DNA from 3 places in the Ruegeria sp. BG11 genome. Region 3 is predicted to be linked to each of the others. Evidence: riboswitches for the same ligand, from Rfam matches in the RefSeq annotation. Region 3 holds a riboswitch; each other region holds the start of a gene.
What was found. A riboswitch is a leader RNA that binds a small molecule or an ion and turns the genes downstream of it on or off. The one in region 3 is predicted to bind cobalamin.
Positions count from the first base shown of each region.

Region 1: it holds a riboswitch for cobalamin, as region 3 does, so the genes downstream of both, nrdH (glutaredoxin-like protein NrdH) here and ACR0JF_RS17090 (aromatic ring-hydroxylating oxygenase subunit alpha) in region 3, are expected to answer to the same signal.
Region 2: it holds a riboswitch for cobalamin, as region 3 does, so the genes downstream of both, ACR0JF_RS06310 (DUF1636 family protein) here and ACR0JF_RS17090 (aromatic ring-hydroxylating oxygenase subunit alpha) in region 3, are expected to answer to the same signal.

Region 1 covers NZ_JBQFTH010000010.1:27,046-33,620, forward strand. Annotated here, with positions in the region: gene ACR0JF_RS16260 (metalloregulator ArsR/SmtB family transcription factor) at 1-158, shown strand, start outside; gene ACR0JF_RS16265 (entericidin A/B family lipoprotein) at 279-416, shown strand; gene ACR0JF_RS16270 (hypothetical protein) at 1,748-2,200, opposite strand; gene ACR0JF_RS16275 (DEAD/DEAH box helicase) at 2,438-4,306, shown strand; cobalamin riboswitch at 4,395-4,586, shown strand; gene nrdH (glutaredoxin-like protein NrdH) at 4,672-4,893, shown strand; gene nrdI (class Ib ribonucleoside-diphosphate reductase assembly flavoprotein NrdI) at 4,909-5,322, shown strand; gene nrdE (class 1b ribonucleoside-diphosphate reductase subunit alpha) at 5,304-6,575, shown strand, end outside.
Region 2 covers NZ_JBQFTH010000003.1:40,261-46,835, forward strand. Annotated here, with positions in the region: partial or broken gene ACR0JF_RS06280 (GH1 family beta-glucosidase) at 1-23, shown strand, start outside; gene ACR0JF_RS06285 (glucokinase) at 90-1,049, shown strand; gene ACR0JF_RS06290 (carbohydrate kinase family protein) at 1,078-2,004, shown strand; gene ACR0JF_RS06295 (D-lyxose/D-mannose family sugar isomerase) at 2,023-2,688, shown strand; gene ACR0JF_RS06300 (hypothetical protein) at 2,807-3,028, shown strand; gene ACR0JF_RS06305 (hypothetical protein) at 3,025-3,513, shown strand; cobalamin riboswitch at 3,548-3,752, shown strand; gene ACR0JF_RS06310 (DUF1636 family protein) at 3,859-4,206, shown strand; gene ACR0JF_RS06315 (ABC transporter ATP-binding protein) at 4,203-4,979, shown strand; gene ACR0JF_RS06320 (ABC transporter substrate-binding protein) at 4,992-5,942, shown strand; gene ACR0JF_RS06325 (FecCD family ABC transporter permease) at 5,944-6,575, shown strand, end outside.
Region 3 covers NZ_JBQFTH010000010.1:180,523-187,097, forward strand. Annotated here, with positions in the region: gene rpsD (30S ribosomal protein S4) at 1-574, opposite strand, end outside; gene ACR0JF_RS17080 (hypothetical protein) at 882-1,349, opposite strand; gene ACR0JF_RS17085 (hybrid-cluster NAD(P)-dependent oxidoreductase) at 1,611-2,690, opposite strand; gene ACR0JF_RS17090 (aromatic ring-hydroxylating oxygenase subunit alpha) at 2,696-3,919, opposite strand; cobalamin riboswitch at 4,032-4,236, opposite strand; gene ACR0JF_RS17095 (GNAT family N-acetyltransferase) at 4,356-4,877, opposite strand; gene ACR0JF_RS17100 (glutamine synthetase family protein) at 4,992-6,302, opposite strand; gene ACR0JF_RS17105 (MurR/RpiR family transcriptional regulator) at 6,302-6,575, opposite strand, start outside.

The DNA of each region.
Region 1 (6,575 bases), 150 kb from region 3:
CCGCCGTGTCGCAGCAATTGTCGCGCTTGCGGCTGGAGGGGCTGGTGACGCCCCGCCGCGACGGTAAAGCGATCTATTACCGACTGGCCGATGACAAGCCCCGTCGGATGCTGGAAACCGTATATGAGCTGTTCTGCAGCGAAAACACAGGGCACTAATAGTTTACCCGGCAGGCCGCAGGCGTAGACGCAGCGCGACCCCCGGTAAACCGCATAAGTGCTAGCCTCCTCAGTAAGATACTGCTACCGAAGGCCTGATCGAGCATGAAGGAGAAAAACATGATCCGCGCAATTCTGATTGGCCTGAGCCTGTTTGCACTGACCGCCTGTGAAACCGCCAAAGGCGCAGGTAAAGACATCGAAAAAGCGGGCGATGCGATCCAGAACGCAGCCTCGGACGTGCAGGAAAACCTCTGATTCATGCCTTCATCTTGCGGGCCGCAGGATGACGCACGCAATATATTGTTGATGCGGCGGGCTAAACTGAGTATTGTGTACGAACAGGTGCATAGACGCGGCATTGCATCATCTGACGTTAACACGGGGCTCTTTTGCACATGCGAAAGAGCCCCGTTCCCATTCTGAAGAGGGGTGGGTGGTAGCCTGCATGAAGCCAGCAAGGGAAAAGGCGTCAGGTGCGCAGACGCGGTCTTTGCATGCGCCCTTGCGGGCAACCCCTGACGCCTTACCCGGACGAAGTTTGTCCTAAGACCACTTCGAACCAGTTGCCCCGGCCCCCGAAGGAACCGCAGCCGCCGCCACAAACTCGAAAGTCGCCGCGACGCACAAAGTCCATTTGAGAAGATGATCCGTCGACCCAAGGCAAGAAGCCCCAACTCGATGCACCACCCACCGGTAAGTCCTTGCAAAATAACGCCAATCCTAAGATCAACATCTCCTGCGTAGACCCCCTTGGCCTTTGCATCCCGCCTTCTGATCCGAGGAACTCCAGCGGTGAAACCAATCTTGCATTGCACCCTCTATCGGGCAAGAAAATAGCACTGCAGCATGGAAATCAGACGGGGATAAGTTGTTGATATCTGCCGGGAGGGTACTGTGGATAACTCCGGATTTCTCGACAACCACGTAGGGTTATAATTGCAAAACTCTTTTCGCCAAACTCTGACCGGAATATTGCGATTTGCTGCAGGTGCAAACGGCAACAGACGATAAACTGATCGCAAATTGCAGGAACTGACAACGCCGCACCGTCCGCAGAACCGAATCGTTCGGACCGAAACGGGGCTAAGTTCCCTACTAAAAACATGCGCTGTCGAGCACATGTACAAGACGGTATTTAGAGTGAGGCTTGCGCCCGGTATTGGTTCTTAACCGACGCTTAAAAACGCCAGCCGTGCTGAAGTCGGTCTTGGAGGCAAAACAGATAAGTTCGCAAAAGATCGACTGGACAAATCCTCCCAGCAGAACTTGCGGCATATGGCGGATAGGATGCCATACTTCTAAAATGAAGCTTGGACCGGAAGGCGAATTTTTCACCGCGCGCGACTTCGCGCTGAAGGATCGCGAGATCCGAATACCCCGGGCCGAGGAACACCGCGTGTAAACCCGGCATATCATGGATCATGTCGCGAGCGGCGAAATCACCGTCCGGTCCGCCTCCTCCCTATGGAGACGAGTTTTCCGATATTGAGAAGCGTTCCGACCCGGACGGTTTACCTACTATTCTGTCGCAGTCAAAATCAGGCGACAGTCTGTACCCCCTACAGTCCGGCCGGACCGAAAACGCTTCAGTTCACCTGACGTTCCAGAACAGTGCTGTAGGTTGTTCCAGTCCGCAGGCTACGGAAATCCGCGTAAATTCGCCCATCCTCGTAGCGCGCGTCGATCAAAGCGTTTACGCCAATCGCTGGCTCGGCCGAGCTTTCGACGATCCCGATCTTTCCCGAGCCATCCTGGCTAATGGAACCGGTGGCCTCGTACATCGTCCAGTCATCCATGGCATTGCGACGCCACATACTCGGTCCCCAGAACACATTGTCGTTCTGAGCCTGAATTTCGAGCACCCATTCCGACTGGTTAAATCGCGGAGCATCGCCGGTAGCCGAATTCGACGGCGAAACTGTAGTCTGACTGGCCGTCCAAATACCGCGCAGATCAGGCGTGGTTTCGGCGGCAGCGGCAGCGCCAAGGGCTAGGCTCGTGGCCAGAGCGGCTGCTCCGGCAGTCATAAATCTGGTCATGGTCTCTTTCTCCCTGAAATCGGTGCCATCTCTGGCTGTGTTCAACAGATTGGGAGGAGTGTGATGGGTTACAACTTTCCTGAAGGAACCTTCATCAAGCGTTCATGCAGCGTTTGATCGCACAGCCCGCTTTCCGCTCTATACATCCGGCGTCTCACTCGGTAAGGAGAGCCCTTCAACGATCATCCGCGTACAAGACGCTCTGAGGGTGACCGCAGCATCCCAATGAGCCGAGCCATGAAACAGACACTTCAAGACGCCCTTGATCGCAAAGGGTATGACACGCTGACCCCTGTCCAAACCGCCGTATCAGCGCCCGACCTGCAAGGGCGCGACATGTTGGTTTCGGCACAGACCGGATCGGGGAAAACTATTGGCTTCGGCCTCGCCATCGCTCCGACCGTTCTGGGCGACGTGGATGTATTCGATACGGCGGGCGCGCCTTTGGCACTGGTCATCGCACCAACGCGCGAATTGGCGATGCAGGTCAAACGCGAACTGGCATGGCTCTATGCGGATGCAGGCGCGTTCATCGCGTCCTGTGTCGGCGGCATGGATATGCGAGACGAGCGGCGGGCGCTGGCGCGCGGCGCGCATATCGTGGTCGCAACGCCGGGCCGTCTCCGCGACCATATCATGCGCGAGTCGATTGACCTGACCGCCGTGCGCGCCGTAGTGCTGGACGAAGCCGACGAAATGCTCGACCTGGGCTTCCGCGAAGATCTTGAGTTCATTCTGGAACAAACCCCGTCTGAGCGTCAGACGCTGCTGTTTTCCGCGACGGTTCCCCGCGCCATCACCTCCCTCGCCGCCCGCTACCAACGCGATGCCGAGCGTGTCAGCACCGTCAGCGAGCGCACACAACATGCCGATATCGAATACCGCGCGATGAATGTGGCCCCGCGCGATGGTGAGAATGCAATCATCAACGTGCTGCGCTTCTATGAGGCCCCCAACGCCATCATCTTCTGCAACACCCGCGCCATGGTCAGCCGCCTGACGGCGCGGCTGTCGAATCGTGGATTCTCGGTCGTGGCCCTGTCCGGAGAGCTGACGCAGAGCGAACGTTCGAACGCGTTGCAAGCCATGCGCGACGGACGCGCCCGGGTCTGTGTGGCGACCGATGTGGCCGCGCGCGGCATCGACCTGCCGAATCTTGATCTGGTGATCCATGCGGAACTGCCGAACAGCCATGAAACGCTGCTGCACCGCTCGGGCCGAACCGGACGCGCCGGGCGGAAAGGCGTCAGCGCGCTGGTCATACCGCCTGCATCGTTCAAAAAGGCGCAACGCCTGCTGAAATTCGCCAAGCTGACAGCCGATTGGGGGTCTGCACCCTCGGCCGATGAGGTTCAGGCGCAGGACATGCAGCGGATGTTCAGCTCGGACGACTGGACCGTGGATGTCACCGAGGGCGAAAGCGCACTGGTTGATGATCTGGTCTCGCGCTTTTCACCGCAGCAACTCGCGGCGGCCTATCTGCGTCAATACGGGCGCAAGCATTCCGCCCCGGAGGAGCTGAGCGACGCACAAGATACCGCGCCAAAGCCGAACGTGCCTTTAGGACCGAGCGTGTGGTTTTCGCTGTCGGAGGGACACAACGAGAACGCATCGCCGCGCTATCTGCTGCCCATGTTGTGCAAGGCGGGCAAGATCACCAAAGACGATATCGGCGCGATCCGCATTGCCGACACCGAAAGCTATATCGAGATTCGCGAAAGCAGCGTTGAAGGTTTCCTGAAGGCCATTGGCCCGGAGATGACGGTCGAAGGTACCAAGACCCTGGTGCAACTGGACGCGCCGCCCGCCCTTTCCGGTGGTGGCCGCAAAGGTCCCAAGCGCGACTTCAAAGGCAAGAAGCGCCCCGAACGCCCGGCCCGCGCGGCTGAGCCTCAGCCCGCAAAACCGCGCCGAAAACCGGCCGAGAAGCCAAAACCCGAAACGCGGCCCAAACGAGATGAGGCCCCTTCGGGCGATCAGCAAAAGAAGCCCGCGCGCCGTCCGAAAGGCCCGCCTCCACCCAGAGGCAAGCCAAGCAGCAAGAAAAACCGCGCGCGGGCGGCTGCGATGAAGGGTGGCAACGCGATGCCCAAGCGGAAAAAGTAGACCGCCCTAGCGCCCGCGACAGGTTGTGCAAGCGAAGAAATTTATTTTCTTCGCCACACCATATATTGACAACATGTCGCCACCAGCCCCAATATGGTGTTGCTTCGGTTCTTTCGATTCCTGTTGAAAGCTAAGAGGGAAACCGGTGAAAAACCGGCGCTGCCCCCGCAACTGTAAGCGGAGAGTTCGGCTGAATACGCCACTGAAAGCGTGCTTTTGGGAAGGCCAGTCCGAACATCAATCCGCGAGCCAGGAGACCTGCCGTAAGCAAAGAAAGAGAACCGCGAACGGAGGGTTCGGGGGCGTGTTCAGGGGGCATTTTGCCCGCAGCGTCCTCGGCATTCATTAAAAGGACAGAGGACGACATGAGCATTACCGTATATTCCAAACCCGCATGCGTACAATGCACCGCCACCACCCGCGCGCTGGATGCAAAAGGCATCACCTATGACGTCATCGACCTGACCCAGGACGACAGCGCCATGATCCATGTGACCGAGCTGGGCTATCGTCAGGCCCCTGTCGTTGTGGCGGGCAGTGATCACTGGTCGGGTTTCCGCCCGGACATGATCGCCCAACTGGCCTGAACCATGGCCGCGCCGATCCCGGCGCTGGTCTATTTCTCATCGAAATCCGGAAACACCCACCGCTTTGTCTCGCGGCTGGGCCTGACTTCTTTCCGCATTCCGAATGGAACGGACCCGTTGCCTGACCCCGGACACTCCTACGTGCTGATCAGCCCCACCTATGCCGATGGCGAAGGGCGCGGAGCGGTTCCGAAACAGGTGATCCGGTTTCTGAACGACCCGGACAGACGCGCCGGGATCGTTGGAGTGATCGGCACAGGCAACCGCAATTTCGGTGCGACCTACGCTTTGGCCGGTCGCATCATCGCCCAGAAATGCAACGTACCGCTGCTCTATACGTTTGAGCTGGCCGGAACAGAGACCGACATCGCCCGCGTCCGCGCCGGGCTGGAAAAACTAGGGAGACACCTATGCTCGACAGCAGCGTAAACGAGCAGGACTATCACGCGTTGAACGCGATGCTGAACCTCTACGATGGTGAGGGGAAGATCCGGTTCGATGCCGACCGTATGGCCGCGCGGCAGTATTTCCTGCAGCACGTCAACCAGAACACCGTGTTCTTCCACTCGCTGGATGAAAAGCTGGGATATCTGGTGTCCGAGGGCTACTATGAAGAGGCTGTTCTGGACCAGTATTCCAAGAACTTCATGCGGAAGATCTGGGATGCGGCCTATGCCAAGAAGTTCCGGTTCCCGACCTTTCTGGGCGCATTCAAATATTACACCTCATATACGCTGAAAACCCGTGACGGGCAGCGGTTCCTGGAACGCTATGAAGACCGCGTCGTCATGACCGCGCTGGCGCTGGCGCGCGGCGATGAGGCACTGGCCCTGTCCTTCATGGAAGAAATCCTCGACGGCCGTTTCCAGCCTGCGACGCCCACCTTCCTGAACGCGGGCAAAGCCTCACGCGGGGAGTTGATCTCATGCTTCCTGCTGCGGCTTGAGGACAACATGGAGAGCATCGGGCGCGGCATCAACTCGGCCCTGCAACTGTCCAAACGCGGTGGAGGTGTAGCGCTGCTGCTGACCAACATCCGCGAGCACGGCGCACCGATTAAGGGCATTGAGAACCAATCCTCCGGCGTGATCCCGGTGATGAAACTGCTGGAAGACAGCTTCTCCTACGCCAATCAGCTTGGCGCGCGGCAAGGTGCGGGTGCGGTGTATCTGAACGCGCACCACCCGGACATCATACGCTTCCTCGACACCAAACGCGAAAACGCCGATGAGAAAATCCGTATCAAAACGCTGAGCCTTGGCGTGGTGATCCCCGACATCACTTTCGAGTTGGCGAAGAAAAACGCTGATATGTACCTGTTCTCGCCCCATGACGTAGAAAAGGTCTATGGCGTGCCGTTCTCGGAAATCTCGGTAACCGAGAAATATCACGAGATGGTCGATGACAAGCGCATCCGTAAATCCAAGGTCAATGCGCGTGAATTCTTCCAGACCATCGCCGAGATTCAGTTCGAATCCGGTTACCCCTACGTGATGTTCGAAGACACGGTGAACCGGATGAACCCCATTGCGGGCCGGATCAACATGTCGAACCTGTGTTCCGAGATTTTGCAGGTCAATGAAGCGTCCGAATTTAACGATGACCTCAGCTATGCGCATCTAGGCACGGATATCTCCTGCAACCTCGGCTCGCTGAATATTGCCAAGACGATGGATGGCGGT
Region 2 (6,575 bases), on a different contig from region 3:
CTGCCGTAAAGGCCGCACTTTCCGAAGGCGCCACCGACCGGCAGGCCTATCGCCAGCCGTCTGGGTCTTTGCGACCACATTGGACATTGGTGGCCGATATAGGTGGTACGAATACGCGACTGGGCGTTGTCTCTGATGGTAAGCTGACCGCATTGCACAAACATCCGACGGGGACCCTGCCCGATCTGCTGAATGCGTTGCATAATATTCGGGCTGAGATCGGCACGGCGCCACAAGCCGTGGTCGCAGCCGGAGCCGGACCGGTGCGTGACGGGCGCATCCAACTGACCAACGCGAATTTGGACCTGTCCGAGGAGGCCCTGGCCAATGCGACAGGGGCCACCAACACTTACGTAATCAATGACTTCACCGCGGCAGCGTGGTCCGTGGCCGAAGTGACAGAGGCTGATGTATCCGTCCTGCAAGGCTCTGCCACTCCGCCGATGGGCACGCGATTGGTCGTCGGGCCTGGAACCGGTTTGGGCGTCGGTACGCTGCTCTATTCTGAGGGGCATTTCCACACCGTTTCAGGCGAAGGCGGCCATGTGGGCCTGTCCCCGCGCACGCGGGATGAGGTCGATATCTTCGACGCCGCCCGCCATCTGGCACCCGAATGCTTTTTCGACGACAGCCTAGTGCTTGAGGCCGAAATGTTCCTCAGCGGAACCGGCTTGCCAATCCTGTATCGGGCCGCAGGCATGGCGGCTGGGCAAGCTCAGCCTCCAGTTCGCACTGCCCGAGATATCCTGCAGGACGCACGCAACGGCAAGGACCCGGTCGCCGTTCGCACCGCAGATTTGTTCATCAGCCATCTGGGTGCGTTGATGGGTGATATGGCCGTCACCGTGATGCCTTCCGGTGGCGTCTTCCTTGTGGGTGGCGTCGCCGAGAAAAACCGCTGGATGTTTGGCGAAACCTTCCGTAACGCGTTCAATGCAGGCGGGCGTTTCAGCGAGTTGCGGCAGTCGATGAACCTTTATATCTCGGAACAGACCGAATTTGGCATTGTTGGCGCTAACAACTTCTGTAAAAATGCGCTTCAGCGATAACTGAGCGTATTTTGGAAGAGGAAATGGGATGATCCTGTGTTGCGGAGAAGCCCTGATCGACATGATTGCCGAACCGACCCTGTCCGGGCGGGACGGTTTTGTTCCCCATTCCGGTGGCGCTATATTCAATACCTCTATCGCTTTGGGCAGGTTGGGCGCGCCCGTTGGGCTGCTGACTGGCCTGTCCTCGGACATGTTCGGGCATCAATTGGCCGATGACCTGCGGGCCAGCCATGTAGACACGACACATGTGATTGCCTCGGACAGGCCGACCACGCTGGCGTTTGTTCAACTGAAGGACGGCCACGCGACTTACACGTTTGTCGATGAAAACACTGCGGGTCGGATGCTACGTGCAGAGGATATGCCGCGCCAACTTCCCGCGGTTTCAGCGCTGTATTTTGGTGGCATCAGCCTTGCCTGTGAGCCTTGCGCGGATGCCTATGCCGCGATGCTTGCGCAACATGGCGCGAACTGTGCTGTGATGTTGGACCCCAATATCCGACCCGGTTTCATACAGGATCAGACCCGCTACCGCACGCGGTTGAACCAGATGATCGAACAAGCCGATATCGTCAAAGTCTCGGATGAGGATCTGGACTGGATCATCCCCGGCCCGGAAAACCACGATCAGAAAGTCCCTTTGCTGCTTCAAGCAGGCCCCTCCGCGGTCATCGTCACCCGTGGGAGTGAGGGCGCCTCGGGTTATCTGGCCAACGGCACGGTGGTCTCAGTCCCTGTCAAACCGGTGCAAGTTGTGGATACGGTTGGCGCGGGGGACACGTTTAACGCCGGGGTTCTGGCCTCGCTGGAACGCGCTGGCCAACTTGCAAAGCCCGGCTTGAAAGCACTGTCCCCGGATGCGCTACGCGACGCTTTGACCTTGGGTGCAGAGGTGGCTGCCGTAACCGTCTCGCGCGCCGGAGCAAATCCGCCCTGGTCGCATGAATTATAGCCCTACGAAGAGTCCGATATGAAACGATCCGAAATCAACCGTATCAAGACCGAAGCCCAGGCATTCATCAGTTCATTTGGTGCCGTCCTGCCGCCTTTCGCAGATTGGACACCTGAGCAAATGCGCAGCGCCGATGCCGACAGCATCCGCGCCCATGGCCTAGGTTGGGATATCACCGACTACGGTCAAGGCAAGTTTGATGAACTTGGGTTGTTCCTGTTCACCCTGCGCAACGGCAACGTGAACGATCTGAGCCGGGGGCGCGGTATGCTCTATGCCGAAAAGCTGCTGATCTCTCGCGACAAACAGCTGTCGCCGATGCACCGCCATATCGTCAAAGCCGAGGACATCATCAACCGAGGGGGCGGCGATCTGGTTATGGAAATCTATGCCTCGGACCCCGATGGCGGTATCGACCGCGATACCCCGGTCACCGTTCCCAGCGATGCCTGCCCTGTCACCATACAGCCCGGAGAGCATCTGCGCCTGAAGCCAGGTCAGAGCGTGACCTTGATGCCCGGCATCTGGCATGCCTTCTGGGCGGAACGTGGGGATTGCTTGATTGGCGAAGTCTCAACCGTGAATGACGACCGGACGGACAACGTATTCGAAGACCCGATCCCCCGCTTTGCAACAATCGAAGAAGACACGGCCCCGGATTTCCTTTTGGTTGCCGACTACTGACTTCATTTAGAGTTTCGCGCTTGCCTTTTCTGACTGTTTTTGTCAGCTAACGTCTGACCCAGTCAGATTCCGTTGGAATCATCGCCCGGTCCCATTTTTCGACCGAAAGATAACCCTCATGCGAAAATCCCTCGCCGACCTGTTTGCCATGGACGCCGTTGCCAGCCGCCATGGCTGCGCTTTGAAACCGAAGATGAGACAGGCGACCGAGGCCGATCACAGCTTTCCCGTCCGCGCTGCATCGCCGCGTCCTGAAACGCCGGTTGACCCAAACAATCTTCCGCAAAACGTCCACCCTTTGGTCGCACAAGCCCCCAAACCCAATAGGGAACGCGCATGAAACCCTCAGCATTTGACCACACATTGCCCCGCGTCGAATTTGACGGTTTCGAACGCGGTTTGCTGCCTGTCATGCGGCACTTCGTCCTAAGCTTAACACAGCCGAAAACGCAGGCGTGGCAACATGCCTTTTCGGTCGCAACCGAACGCTGGGGGCGCGACCAGGGGCTGGTTCTGGCGCATCTGGTTTTCAAGATCGTCAAGGCCACGCTACACACCCGCCCTATAGGTCTGGCCTGCAACGACCCGCTTTGTTTTGAGACGCGGCACGAGCTGACATGTGACGAATGCGCCCTGTTGCGAATGCTGCATCACATGCGCCGCGACGAAACTCCGGCGGCGCGCGATGCTTTGAACGAATTGACCGGAGGCTACCCGGACGCCCATCTGATACAGGCCGGTTTGACCCTGGCCAGCCAGTTCCCGACAAATGGCGTCGGACCGGGCCAAAGCGCGCGCAGGCCGACCCTACGCGTGGTCCGATAGCGCGATTCCGGCGCTTGACAATAGGAGCGTGAGCAGACTAGCTGCTCTGGATGGTTCCCAACGGCCTGTGCCTGAGGGATGAAAATGGGAATACGGTGCGGCCCGAGGGCCAATGCCGTGACTGCCCCCGCAACTGTAAGCGGAGAGCGACGCCACAGAACCACTGGCCCCTAAGGTCGGGAAGGTTGGCCAAGCAACGACCCGCAAGTCAGGAGACCTGCCATCACAGTTTAACCAACCCGGGGCGGGGTGTCCCGGAAGGAGGCTCGATGGCACATCTGCGTGCTGATGCAACTCATGGCTTTTGCCTTCACTTGACTTTTGTTCAAGTTGGCGCCCCGTGCCATGGCTGATCATTTTGTCCTGATATGCGGCACCTGCAATGGGCCGATCCCCGCACATAAGGCGAAGGAAACGCTGGATAGCCAGCTGCCCGAGGGGTTCTCGACACGCCTGATCGACTGTATGGCCGGGTGCGATCGCCCGATGACGGTCGGGATGCAGGCCAAGGGCAAGGCGCAATATCTGTTTGGCGACATTCAAACCCCCGCCGATCTGAACGCTTTGGTCGAGTTTGCCCATCAATTCCGGGAAAGCGAGGATGGTTGGACCAGCGCCTCGACCCGTCCTTTAGCGCTCTACACCAAAACCCTGTCGCGCATGCCCTGTCTTCCACCGGAGGACACGGTATGAGCTTTCTGATTGCAGAAAATCTGGAATACTACGCCCTGAACGGAGATGTTCTGCTGCGGGACACCTCGTTCACGCTTGAGGAAGGCGCGATATTGGCCGTTGCTGGCCCGAACGGGGCGGGCAAGACGACGCTGCTCAACCTCTTGTGCGGTGTCGCAAAACTGGCGCTGGGCGATGTACGTATTCAGGGTCAAAGCCTGCGGAAACTGTCGTCGCTGGAGCGGGCCCGACGGATTGCCGTTGTCGGCCAGCAGGAAATACCCGACGGGCGGCTGCAACTGCGCGATTATGTGGCCCTTGGACAAATCCCGATCAGGGACGACAAATCCGCCGAAGCTCTTAAAACGGACCTGCAGCGCGTATTAGACACCACCGAACTGTCCCATCTGGCTGGTAAACAGATGGCAAAACTGTCCGGCGGAGAGCGTCAGCGCGCCCATATCGCACGGGCTTTGGCGCAGAACCCCTCGCTGCTGTTTTTGGACGAACCGACCAACCACCTGGATCCGGATGCCAAAGGGCACATGCTGTCTCTGGTGGCCGAGTTGGGTGTGACGGTTGTGATGATCGTCCACGATCTGGTCATGATTCCCGAATTCGCCAGCCACGTCGCCCTGATGAAGAACGCGCAACTGACGGCCTTCGGCCCGGTCGCCGAGGTTCTGACACCAGACCGCGTGCGCGAGACTTTTGGTGTTGACTATCTGTGTTTCCAGCACGAAGGACGCGTGATCCCAGCGCTGGACATCCGAAAACGAAAGCTTTCATCTTAACAGGAGAGATTGATGAAACTGAAACTCTTGTCCGCTGCGGTCCTAAGCGCACTGGCGGGCGGCGCTGCCGCGCAAGAGATCACCGTCGACAATTGCGGTGAACCTCTGGTGTTCGACACCAAGCCCGAGCGGATCGTGGTTCATGACATGAACATGACCGACATGGCGTTTGCGCTGGGTCTTCAGGATAGCATCGTTGGTCTGACCGGCATCACCGGCTGGTATAAAACTAGCCCCGATTTCGACGCGCAGCGCGGCGACATTCCCGAGCTCGCCCCGAAATACCCGACGGTCGAGAACCTCGTCGCGGTTGAACCCGACATGTTCTTCGCCGGTTGGTACTACGGCATGAAACCCGGCGGTGACGTCACCCCCGACACACTGGAGCCCTTTGGCATCAAGACCTTGGTTCTGACCGAAAGCTGCATCCACCTGAACAAAGACCGCCCCGAAGCCAGCATGGATCTGCTGTTTGACGACGTTCTGCGTCTGGGCACCGTCATGCAGGTCGAAGACAAAGCGACCGCGCTGGTCTCGGGCTGGAAAGACCAACTGGCCGCAATCGAGGCCAAAACCGCCGATCTGGAAAAACCCCGTGTCTTCCTGCTGGATGGTCCGGCCGATGCGCCCTTTACCGCAGGCAAATACGCCATTCCCGACGCGATGATCGCAGCAGCGGGCGGCGTCAACGTCACCCATGACATGGACACAAGCTGGGGCCGCACCTCGTGGGAGGCTGTCGCCGCCTCGAACCCCGAATTCCTTGTCCTGCTGGACTACCAAACCGGCAACGGCGCGGCGGATACGTTCAAGTTCCTTCAGGAACATCCGGTGATGTCGCAAACCGATGCGGTCAAAAACGAGCGCTGGATCGGCCTGCGCTATGAAGAGCTGACACCGGGTCCGGCAAACATCGAAGCGATCGAGAAGATGGCAACGGCGATGCACCGGGGTAACAGCTGAGATGACGAAGACGGGCCAGGCGGTCCTGCTGGGGGCGGTCATTCTGACCGCCCTTTTGTTGCTGTCGACGATCTACGGCACTACCCCGATCCCCTTGGCCGAGGTTTTCACCGCGATTGGGCTGGGGACTGGCGTGACTGAGGGCGACATGTCCCCTCTGCACCGGATTGTCTTTGACCTGCGCCTGCCTCGCGCGTTGTTTGCGGCGGTCATAGGGGCCGGGCTGGGTGTTGTCGGGGTCGTTTTGCAAACGACTACGCGCAATGACCTGGCTGACCCGTTTCTCTTTGGCCTCTCGTCCGGGGCCGCTGCAGGTGCCGTTCTCGTTATCACTGTGACAGGCGATGTTCTGGGCATCTGGACCCTGCCGCTTGCGGCGTTTTGCGGGGGCCTGATCGCGTCCGGCATTGTTCTGGCCCTGGTTCAAAGCCTGCGCACCAGCGCGCCGGAAAAACTGATCCTTGCAGGCCTGGCTGTATCTTTCCTGTTTTCGGCCATCACCAACTATCTGATTTTCGCGGGCGACAGCCGCGCCGCGCATTCCGTCATTTTCTGGATGCTAGGCGGTCTTGGTCTTGCCCGGTGGGAGACCTTTCCACTTGTCGTGCTAGGGCTGACCCTGATCCTGGGCTA
Region 3 (6,575 bases):
CCGGGTAAGGCACATCGCTCAGGCCCGGTGCGCGTACGAAGGTCGCGGTCATTTTCGAGTGGTCGGCGTCGATGTAGTCAGGCACATCACGCTCGGCCAGAGCAACAGCTTCCAGAACAACAGCCAGTTGCTTGGACTTGTCACGTACTTCAATTACGTCGCCTTCTTTGACACGGTAGGACGGGATGTTGACCCGCTTGCCGTTCACTTTGACGTGGCCGTGGTTCACGAACTGACGTGCAGCAAAGACGGTCGGTACGAACTTGGCGCGGTAGACAACGGCGTCCAGACGGCGCTCCAGCAGACCGATCAGGTTTTCACCGGTGTCGCCTTTTACACGCTCAGCTTCGGCGTAGATGCGACGGAATTGCTTTTCGGTCAGGTCGCCGTAGTAGCCTTTCAGCTTCTGCTTGGCGCGCAGCTGCAGACCGAAGTCCGACAGTTTGCCCTTGCGGCGCTGGCCGTGCTGGCCGGGGCCATATTCACGACGGTTGATCGGGGATTTCGGGCGACCCCAGATGTTTTCGCCCATCCGGCGGTCGATTTTGTACTTGGCAGACGTGCGTTTGGTCACGGCTGATCTCCTTTAAAGTGGCATTTTGGCTAGATCCGAAAACCGGTACCTACTTTGCGGGCCGAAATAGCGTCTCCGCTCGGACCGGGCAGTTCCAGTTCAGACCAGGCGTGGCGCCGGGTTATAAAGGGCGTTGTCCTCTTGAGGTTTCCCCCATGACAGGCATCCCCTTGCGGGGGCCACCAACACCAATGAAGCCGCGCTTATATCCGCAGAACTGTCAGAGTCAACACGTCCTGACGGCCCTGCTCAAATTTCTTGAAGGGTTTTTAGGCCAACGGGTTCAGCGCCAGCTAGGTGACCAAACCTATGAAAACAAACCCGGCGCGGATTTTCCCGGAAAGGCCACCACCTTTGTGGTCGGCTGCGGTACGCTCTGCAGGTCGGCACCGGCATGCGTTACTTCGCTAATCCAAAAATCCTGATCCCGAGGCGGACAGCCAGTGTTGAACACCAGAGTCGGCCATTGTTCGTCATCTGTGATAATCAATTCTGCCGCAAAGCGTTGCGCTCCATTGGTCAATGTGACCGTCCCGCAATGCTCACCCGCTATCTCTTGCGGGGCTGAGAACGCGTCGCGGGTACGCACAGCGTTCGCCCCCGTATGTCCCAGTTGCTCAAGATTTTGCTCTGCCACTTCGCCCAACACCAGCGCCTGACCACGCCAGGACCATGCGGACCCAACCGCCAAAAAGGCCAAAGGCGCTGCCTCAAGCCCATCAAGCTCGGTTTGATTCCATGAAATGGCTACACGACCGTTATATCCGGCTCTCATTTACCTGCTCGCACTTATCAACACCCCACCCAGTACTCAACCCGCTTTATCAGGGGAGATTTCGGCGGAAAAGAGACAGAATTTGAGCAATCACGTGAATGTTGCCGAATAGAATCAACTATCCGTGAGCAAACCTGTGCCACCCAAGCTTACTTAAGCGAGCAAGGAGACATTAAGTGTCTGATTTTAATACAAATATTTAAGAATCTGAAACCGCAGGCGGCCGTAGACGCTCTGCAGTTTCAGCCTGAGACTTCCCGTTCACACCTCAACTTCGACCTTGCCGATCGGGTTTGAACAGCACGCCAGAATGTAGCCTGCTGCTATGTCATCCTCGGAGATACCGCCATTGTGTACCATGTGAACTTCACCCGAGGTCTTTTTGACCTTGCAGGTTCCGCAAACGCCAAACGTACAGCCCGAGGCAATGTTCAACCCGACCGCACGTGCGGCGGCCAGAACCGTATCCGTCTCGGCAACTTTGGCGGTGACACCCGAGGTCGCAAACACGATCTCGGCGGCGCTGTCATCGTCGGGGATAACATCGTCCAGATCGGGCTGATCTGCTTCGGTCTCAACCGGGGCTCCAAAGCTCTCCTGATGATAGTTGTCCATATCAAAGCCAAGACCCGACAGAGCGTCCCGGACTGCTTGCATGAACGGCTCGGGACCGCAGCAATAGACCTCACGGTCCAGATAGTCTGGGGCCATGAGGCCCAGCATCAGCTGGTTAAATTGACCCTGGTAGCCGGTCCAGGGGCTGTAGCGGTCAGCTTCCTCCACAACAAACTTCAAATCCAAACCCGGCGTCCGGCTTGCCATCTGCTCCAACCGTTGGCGGAAGATGATCTCGGACGGACGTTTGGCGCAGTTGATGAAGACGACATCCAGATCGCGGCCTTCGTCCCACATGCAGGTCGTCATCGACATCATAGGAGTGATGCCCGACCCTGCCGAGATGAACAAATACTTGGTGGCGCCGCTTTCAGCATTGGTGAACAGACCCGCCGGGCCAATCGCCCGCATCCGCATACCCGGCTGCAGATTGTCCAGCATCCAGCGCGTGCCGACGCTGTCCGGCTGCGCCTTAGCCGTGATCGTAATGGATCGCGGACGAGATGGGGATGACGAGATCGTATAGGTCCGATGCACAACGCCTCCCGGCTGCCCCGGCGCCGGAATCTCGAGCGTCAGGAACTGACCCGGATGGTAGGCAAACAAAGCCCCGGACGGGGCGCGGAACGTAAAGCTGGCGGTGTTTGGCGTTTCGGGCACGACCGAGACGCATTCCAGCGTCTCGTCATCCTGCCAGATCGAGGCAACAGCGTTCAGATCTTTCATCTGCTTCACTCCGCCGCCATCGTGTCAGGTGTCAGGTGGCGCGCCAGAGTGCTGCAATACCAATCGGTGAATTGCAAAACACCGGACTCCTGTATCCCTGAATACGGTCCCGGCACATAGGCCGGGCTGTTGATGCCCATCTGGTTGTCTTCCACCACGCGGCGATCTTCGTCATTGGTGGCCATCCAGACCTCGGTCAGACGCTTGACGTCATAGTCGACCCCTTCGACCGCATCCTTGTTGACCAGCCATTTCGTGGTGACTTCGGTCTCGGTCGGGCTGATCGGAGTGATCCGAAATACAATCGAGTGATCGGCCAGGAAGTGGTTCCACGTGCTGGGATAGTGGAACTTCAGCAACGTCCCCGCATCGGCAAAAGGCGAACTGCCAAGAAAGCGGCGCACAGCTGATTTGCCGTCTAGAGTATAGCTTTCCGCCCCTTCCTTAAGCGGCATACGAGCCAGACGGTATTGCCCGTCATCATGCAGATAGAACTGCGACGGCATCCCTGCAGCCTCGCAACGGTCAAAGTGAGTTTGCATGAAAGCCGGGGTTTCACCCCCTTCGATACCGGTTACCGAGGGATCATCAGGGAAGGTCCGGCACAGCGAGGGGTGGTTGCCACCGCAGTGATAGCACTCGCGGTTGTTTTCCCAGACCAGCTTCCAGTTGCCGTTCTCGATGATCGTGCTTTCAAAGGCGACCTTGGCGTTGCCCAGATCATGCGGCTCCAGATAGGGGCGTGCTTTGTTGGCGAAGGTGTCGAAATCAGGCGCTTCATCTGCAAGACAGATATAGACCAGCCCGGCCAGTTCCCGGCAGTAAACGGTTTTTAGCCCGTGTTGCTTGGGGTCGAAATCAGGCCCCATATCACGTGCCCATAGCAATGAGCCGTCAAGCTCATAGGTCCACTGGTGGTAGGGGCAGACCAGTTTGGGCGAGTTGCCCTTGGCCGCTTTGCAAATGATCGACCCGCGATGTCGGCAGGTGTTGTGGAAAGCTCGGATCTGGTTGTCCGCGCCGCGCACGATGATCACGCGGTATGCGCCAACAGTGTAAGTCACATAGTCGCCTGTTTTCACCAGCTCACATGCCGGAATGGCAAATAGCCAGTCGCGGTAGTGGATGGCCTCAAGATCGGCCTGAAAGACATCTGGATCGGTATAGAACGCCTGTTCAAGGGCATAGGCCGGGTTTCGACGCGCCAACAGGCTTTGAACGTTGCTCACTTCTGGCTCTCCTGCCGCGCCCCGCGGCTTAGCTTGGGCAGATGACACCAGAGGCCAGTCCGGAGCCGTGCGAGGATCACGTCCGAAACTTGTGCCCCCACCGCCACCCGCGGTTTGACATATATGCAAGGCTGGTTTCCGGACTTGAAAGGGGCTTGCGCCCGGTTTTCGACACCTTCCCGGGATCCTCGTCCCAGTGGTCACCTGTCGAACCTGACCTTCCTTACCGTTGCGGGGGCAGCGCCGGAATTGCACCGGCTTCCCAATTCTCTGCCGCCTGAGAATCAAACAGCAGCACCTCACACGCGCAACCTACTCGGGTGCGCATTTCTGACTGAAAGGCTTGCGACATTTGCAGAAACAAAACAGACATGCCCAGCAGAAATGGAAACCTGAAACAGAGCTGCGGTTTGAGGAAAGAACAAAAAAACGGAATTCACGCGTGTTGTGATGTGTCCCAGAGATGCGCGTGCATGAAGGGCGCAATCGCGAGTGTCTTGCCCCCCAGCTTTTCAACCGATCCTGCAGTGAGCTCAAGCACCATCCATGCCTCTGGGATCGTCAGAAGGTTCGGATATGGCGTCTCTTTGTCGGTCGGAACAAACCCGAATAAGGGGTAGAATGCCGGCACGCCCAACACGAAGACAGCGTCTGTTCCAATGGACCTCAAGTGCTTGATGCTGGTCTCCATCATCTCTCTGCCAACACCGAGACCTTGATGTTCGGGCGAGACACCGCAGGGCGCCAGAAGATAGCATTTAACGTCCGGGTGATCCTGGAAGACAAACGGGGTGAACATGACATTGCCCGCGATCTGCCCGTCACGCCTCACACTGATAGAAATCGTTTCCGGATGCTCAAGGAGATCTTCGGCGAGTTGAGCGATTTCTTCACCTTCCGCTTCGCCAAAAGCCAGCCTATGCACATTCAAAATGGCATCGGTTTCTGAACGGTTCATGATCCATCCCTATCCTGAGCTAAACAGCCTGCGCCGCGTCATACGGCGCGAGATTACCCAAGCGACGCCCCAGAGGTCGCATTGGGCGAGCTTCGGCAAGACGAGCCGCTCAGGTCAATATGTTTCTTCGTACAATCGGCAGCGTGCGTCGGTGTCCAGATGTGCAGTTGTCGCGATCTCGGATTGTTTGTGGGCTTGGTACACCTCGGCAAAGCATTCGGGGAACCAGCCGGTCACAACCGGGTTGGAAACGAACCGGTCGAGCGCGTCTTCTAAGGTTTGAGGCAAGCGCACCAGCCCCCTTTGGTTCAGTTCTGCGACGTCCAACAGCGAAAGATCTTCCTCGGTTGGAATGGGCGCGGGTAGCCCCTCTTCGATCCCTTGTGTCCCAGCCATGACAACTGCCGCAAGCGCCAGATGAGGCGAAGCTGCGGCATCCGCCGCACGGTATTCGATGTTGAACTGCCCCGCGATCGAGGCCGGGTCTTTTGCGGTTACCGGACAAATCCGCAAGGAAGCCTCGCGGTCGCGGAAACCCAGATTGTTGAAAGCCGCAGACCAACGATGGGGTGTCAGGCGTTCATACGAGATCACCGAAGGCGCAGTCAGGGCCAAGATCGCATCCAGATATTTCAGAACTCCGGCAGCGAAGGCACTCGTCAGGTCCGACATGCCGCAGGGGCCGTCTTCGGCGTATGTCAGCGGCGCGCCCTGATCATCCACAAAGCTCATATGGATGTGGACCCCATTCCCAACGCTCGCGACATCGCGAATAGGGGTATAGGTGGCCCGCTCGCCATAGGCCTGTGCGGTCGCATAGGTCAGTTCGCGTACCATGATGGCCGCGTCCGCCGCGCGAACACCCTGCTCAGGGCCGATGACGACCTCATATTGGTTTGGCCCATATTCCTTCATGATCGAATCCGGCTTCAAACCGACCTGAGAAATCGCGTTGATCAAGGTCTCGCACAGATCACGCTGCAGGCCAAAACCCCGGTGACCATAGGCTTCGTTGGCTTGGCTTGGCGGATCTTTCAGCTGGAACTCATGCTCGAACGCAGCCAGCAAATTTGCGCCTGAGACCTTGTGCAGCCGCTCCAGCGCCGCCCTCAACAAACTGCGCGTGCAGAAGTCCCAAGGGTCTCCGTCCAGAGTGACGATATCGCCCATAAGAAAGTGCAGGCCGGAGTCTTCGCCGAGCTCGACCTTTGCCTCGGCCGTTGCGTCCGGGATCAGAAGAAGATCGCCCAGCGCGCCAAACGGGCTTTCAGCAATTCCGTCAAAACAGTTGATCTGAACGTTGGTGGGTGTCCACCCGACCCCGCGCTGCAACCGCTTGTTCAGTTGATCCGCCGGAAAGGCCTTGCCCCGCAATTTCCCGGCAAGGTCTGAGGTGGCGACAAACATCAAGGGGGTTTTGGGCATCATGGGTTAGGGTCCTGATTGTGGGATCGCATGGCATCCCAGGCTTCGATGCGGGATTTCGTTTGGTCCCAGTTGTCTTCGGCAATACGCGTCACCAGCGCTTCGGTGACGGCAAGGGCCGCTGTGTACGTATCCCAGAGCGTGCCGCTTTCGATCGGAACTGGCAAGATTTCTGCCGCATGGCGGGATATGGGAGACAGCCATTTGTCTGTCATGAGGACAACGCGAACCCCTCGATCCTGCGCGGCAGTCGCGGCCAATCGCGCCAGCGCG